Regions from separate parts of the Comamonas sp. NyZ500 genome, predicted to be linked through region 1. Evidence: riboswitches for the same ligand, from Rfam matches in the RefSeq annotation. Region 1 holds a riboswitch; the other holds the start of a gene.
What was found. Region 1 has a riboswitch for S-adenosylhomocysteine ahead of ahcY (adenosylhomocysteinase). Riboswitches for the same ligand answer to the same signal wherever they lie in the genome.
Positions count from the first base shown of each region.

Region 2: another riboswitch for S-adenosylhomocysteine. It lies ahead of metH (methionine synthase); the one in region 1 lies ahead of ahcY (adenosylhomocysteinase).

Region 1 covers NZ_JAEIJE010000004.1:337,336-339,733, forward strand. Annotated here, with positions in the region: gene ahcY (adenosylhomocysteinase) at 139-1,569, opposite strand; S-adenosyl-L-homocysteine riboswitch at 1,645-1,741, opposite strand; gene JAO85_RS09420 (response regulator) at 1,760-2,398, opposite strand, start outside.
Region 2 covers NZ_JAEIJE010000005.1:118,307-120,704, reverse strand. Annotated here, with positions in the region: gene metH (methionine synthase) at 1-724, opposite strand, end outside; S-adenosyl-L-homocysteine riboswitch at 761-870, opposite strand; gene gltS (sodium/glutamate symporter) at 1,288-2,398, shown strand, end outside.

The sequences.
Region 1 (2,398 bases):
CCACGACGACCTCGATACTGGCGCTATCCACACCAGTAACAGCGAGCAAGCGCCGCCGCGCAGCGAGGCTGTCGTCCCCCTCCCGCATTGCGAAGCAAAGCGAGAGAGGGGGAAGCGGCGGGGCCGCTCAGGGGGTGCTTAGTAGCGGTATGTTTCAGGCTTGTAAGGGCCTTGCTTGCTCACGCCGATATAAGCGGCCTGCTCGTCGCTGAGTTCGGTCAGCATGGCGCCGACCTTCTTCAGGTGCAGGCGAGCGACCTTCTCGTCCAGGATCTTGGGCAGCACATAGACCTTGCCCACTTCATAGGCGTCGGGGCGGGTGAACAGCTCGATCTGCGCCAGGGTCTGGTTGGCAAAGGAGTTGGACATCACAAAGCTGGGGTGGCCGGTGGCGCAACCCAGGTTCACCAGACGGCCCTTGGCCAGCAGGGTGATCTTCTTGCCGTCGGGGAACTCGATCTGGTCCACCTGGGGCTTCACTTCTTCCCACTTGTACTTTTCGATCGAAGCCACATCGATTTCGTTGTCGAAGTGACCGATGTTGCAGACGATGGCCTGATCCTTCATGGCAACCATGTGCTCGTGGCGGATGATGTCCTTGTTGCCGGTGGTGGTCACGAAGATATCGGCCTTGTCGGCAGCGTATTCCATGGTCACTACACGATAGCCTTCCATGGCGGCCTGCAGGGCGTTGATGGGGTCGATCTCGGTCACCCAGACCTGGGCCGACAGCGCGCGCAGAGCCTGGGCGGAGCCCTTGCCCACGTCGCCATAGCCGGCCACGCAAGCCACCTTGCCGGCGATCATCACGTCGGTGGCGCGCTTGATGCCGTCCACCAGCGATTCGCGGCAGCCGTAGAGGTTGTCGAACTTGGACTTGGTCACCGAGTCGTTGACGTTGATGGCGCGGAACAGCAGCGTGCCCTTGGCCGACATTTCATTGAGGCGGTGCACGCCGGTGGTGGTCTCTTCGGTCACGCCCATGATCTGGGCCGACTTGCGGCTGTACCAGGTGGGATCCACGGCCAGCTTGGCCTTGATGGCGGCGAAGACGATGCGCTCTTCTTCCGAGCCAGGGTTGGCCAGCACGGACAGATCCTTCTCGGCACGCTTGCCCAGATGCATGAGCATGGTGGCGTCGCCGCCGTCGTCCAGGATCATGTTGGGGCCTTCGCCTTCGGTACCGGCGGCACCGAATTCAAAGATGGAGTGGGTGTAGTTCCAGTAGTCTTCCAGCGACTCGCCCTTGATGGCATAGACAGGCACGCCGGTTTCGGCGATGGCAGCAGCTGCGTGGTCCTGGGTCGAGAAGATGTTGCACGAAGCCCAGCGCACTTGTGCGCCCAGAGCCGTCAGCGTCTCGATCAGCACGGCGGTCTGGATGGTCATGTGCAGCGAGCCCGTGATGCGCGCGCCCTTCAGGGGCTGGGCAGCGGCGAACTCCTCGCGCACGGCCATCAGACCGGGCATTTCGGTTTCGGCGATCCTGATTTCCTTGCGGCCCCAGGCAGCCAGGGAAATATCGGTAATGGCCGAATCAGCGGGGTTGAAGCGCACGGCAGCGTTCATGGTTTTCTCCAAATCTTGAATGAAAAACCACGTTCTGCAGCAGAGGGGGAATAAACCGGCTCACCGCACAGAAAGCGTGGGCGAGCGTCGTTGCGGGATGAAATCCGAGCCTCACGCCCCGCGCAGACCAGCTCATGGCTGGCTGGGGAACGCTGCAACGCTCCTCGGATGGACGGCGATTATAAAGGAATCAGCCTTCCAGGCCCACCAAGCGATAACCGACTTGCAACTCGGTTACCAGATGCCGGGGCTGGGCCGGATCGAGCTCTATCTTCTGGCGCAGGTTGGCCATGTGCACGCGCAGATAGTGGGGGCGGTCCAGATATTCAGCGCCCCAGACCTGCAGCAGCAACTGGCGGTGGGTCAGCACCTTGCCATGGCCGGCAATCAGGGCCGCCAGCAGGCGGAACTCTATGGGCGTCAGGTGCACGGCCACTCCGTCGCGCCTGACATCGTGCGCCGCCAGATCCACCACCACCGTGCCGAAACGCGCACAGCTGCCGGGCTTGTCTGACGCCGACGCCTGCTGGCGGCGGCGCAGCATCACGCGCAGCCTGGCCAGCAGCTCGGGCACGCCGAAGGGCTTGGTCAGGTAGTCATCGGCCCCGGCGTCCAGCGCCGCCACCTTGTCCTCCTCCCGCTCGCGCGCGGACAGGATCAGAATCGGCAGCTGGCTCCAGCCGCGCAGCTCGGCAATCACGGTCTTGCCATCGGCATCGGGCAGACCCAGGTCCAGCACCACGGCGTCGGGCTGGCGGCTGGCGGCCTCGATCAGGCCGCGCCTGGCGGTTTCTGACTCGAACACCTGCCAGCCTTCGTCCTCCAGTGC
Region 2 (2,398 bases), on a different contig from region 1:
ACGAGAACGAGACATTGGAGACGCCGCCAGAGACCTTGGCACCGGGCAGGTTCTGCTTGATCCAGCGTACGGCCTCGATGAAATCGACGCCGTAGTTGTTGTGCTCTTCGATGCCGGTGGCCACGGCAAAGATGTTGGGGTCGAAGATGATGTCCTCGGGCGGGAAGCCCACTTCGTCGACCAGAATGCGGTAGGCGCGTTCGCAGATCTCGATCTTGCGCGCAAAGGTGTCGGCCTGGCCTTTTTCGTCAAACGCCATCACCACGGCGGCAGCGCCATAGCGCTTGACCAGCTTGGCGTGCTTCTTGAACTCCTCGACGCCCTCCTTCATGGAGATCGAGTTGACGATGCCCTTGCCCTGCAGGCAGCGCAGGCCGGCCTCGATCACGTCCCACTTGGAGCTGTCCACCATCACCGGCACCTTGGCGATATCGGGCTCGGAGGCAATCAGGTTCAGAAAACGCACCATGGCGGCCTTGCTGTCCAGCATGGCCTCGTCCATGTTCACATCGATGACCTGGGCGCCGTTTTCCACCTGCTGGCGCGCCACGGCCAGAGCCTCTTCGTACTGCTCGTTGAGGATCAGGCGCGCAAAGGCCTTGGAGCCGGTGACGTTGGTGCGCTCGCCCACGTTGACGAACAGCGTCTCATCGCCGATGAAGACGGGCTCCAGGCCGGACAGGCGCATGGGAGGAATGGCAGTGGAAGGGGTAGCAGCGGACATCAGCTCACCTGTGTGAAAACCAGAAACAGAATCGAAAACAGGTGAGCGCCGTTGTGAGTGCCAGCAGATCGTCAACCAGATCTGCGACCCCGAGCCTGACGGGTCAAACATCTCTGGGATGACCGGCTGCAGCGCTCCTCGGGGTGAAGCCCATCATTCTACGGCGAGGGCGGGCAATCGGGGCTTCAAGGCGCTTTGCCCCGCGGCTGTGCAGGAGAGCTCTATGCGAATGGCTATAGCAGATTCGACTTTCCACACCCCAAAAACAGGAGCAGGGCAAAAGGTAATTTCGCAAAACACGAATGCAACCATCTCATTTCAAGCATATTCCCGACATGGTGCGCATCCGCAAGGAATGGCGCACACCGCTTTCCTGCTCTCAGGCAGCCCGGCACCGACGGGTCCGCCTGCCATGAGTGGACAAGCACCTACAGCCCCTATCTTTGAGTCTTTGGCACCATCGACAGCAAATGTCTGGTCCATGTGCTCAGCCGTGCACAGCCGATTGCCAGCCATGACCGGGCAGGCCATTCAGCCCTCGCATGGAACACCCAGGAGATCCTATGAACGTGACCTTCGGCGCGTACTACACCCTCATCATGGCCGTGCTTGTGCTCATGCTTGGCAAGCTCATGACAAGACATATCCGCTTTCTGCGCGACTTCAATATTCCCGAGCCTGTCTCCGGCGGCCTGGTCGTGGCGGCCATCATCTTCATGCTGCATCAGACCACGGGACTGGCGCTGAGCTTCGAGGGCAGTCTGCAGTCGGCGTTCATGCTGGTGTTCTTCTCGTCCATCGGCCTGAGTGCGAACTTCGCGAAGCTGCGTGAGGGCGGCTCTGCGCTGTTCCTCTTCCTGGGCGTGATTGCCGTCTTCATCATCATGCAGAACATCGTGGGCGTGAGTCTGGCGTCCGTGCTGGGACTGGACCCGCTGATCGGCCTGGTCGCGGGCTCCATCACGCTGGTGGGCGGTCACGGTACGGCCGGAGCCTGGGGCTCGGTGCTGGAAAACCAATACGGTCTCACGGGAGCCACCACCCTGGGCATTGCCTGCGCCACTTTCGGCCTGATCATCGGCGGCCTGGTGGGTGGCCCGCTGGCCAAGCGACTGATCACGCGCCATCAGTTGGCCCAGCCGCTGACCGAGTCCGAGCAGCTGCGCGCCGATGCGCCCACGGTCAGCGAAGGCAGCGAGGTCGCCAACTTCGAGTCGCCCAACAAGGCACCGCGCCTGATCACGGCCGATGCTGCAGTGGAAACACTGGCCCTCTTCGCTGGCTGCCTGGCCTTTGCCGAATTCATGACTGGCCTGACCATGGGAACGGTCATCCAGCTGCCTACCTTTGTCTGGGCGCTGGGGGGAGGCGTGATCATCCGCAACGTGCTGGACTATATGTTTGGCTTCAAGGTCTTTGACCGCGCCATCGACGTCTTCGGCAATGCCTCGCTGTCCATGTATCTGGCCATCGCGCTGCTGTCGCTCAAGCTGTGGGAGCTGACCGACCTGGCCGGCCCGCTGATGGTCATTCTGGCCGCGCAAGCCATCGTCATGACGCTGTATGCGGCCTTCGTGACCTTCCGCATCATGGGCAAGAACTATGACGCCGCCGTGCTGGCCGCCGGCCACTGCGGCTTCGGCATGGGGGCCACGCCCACGGCCGTGGCCAATA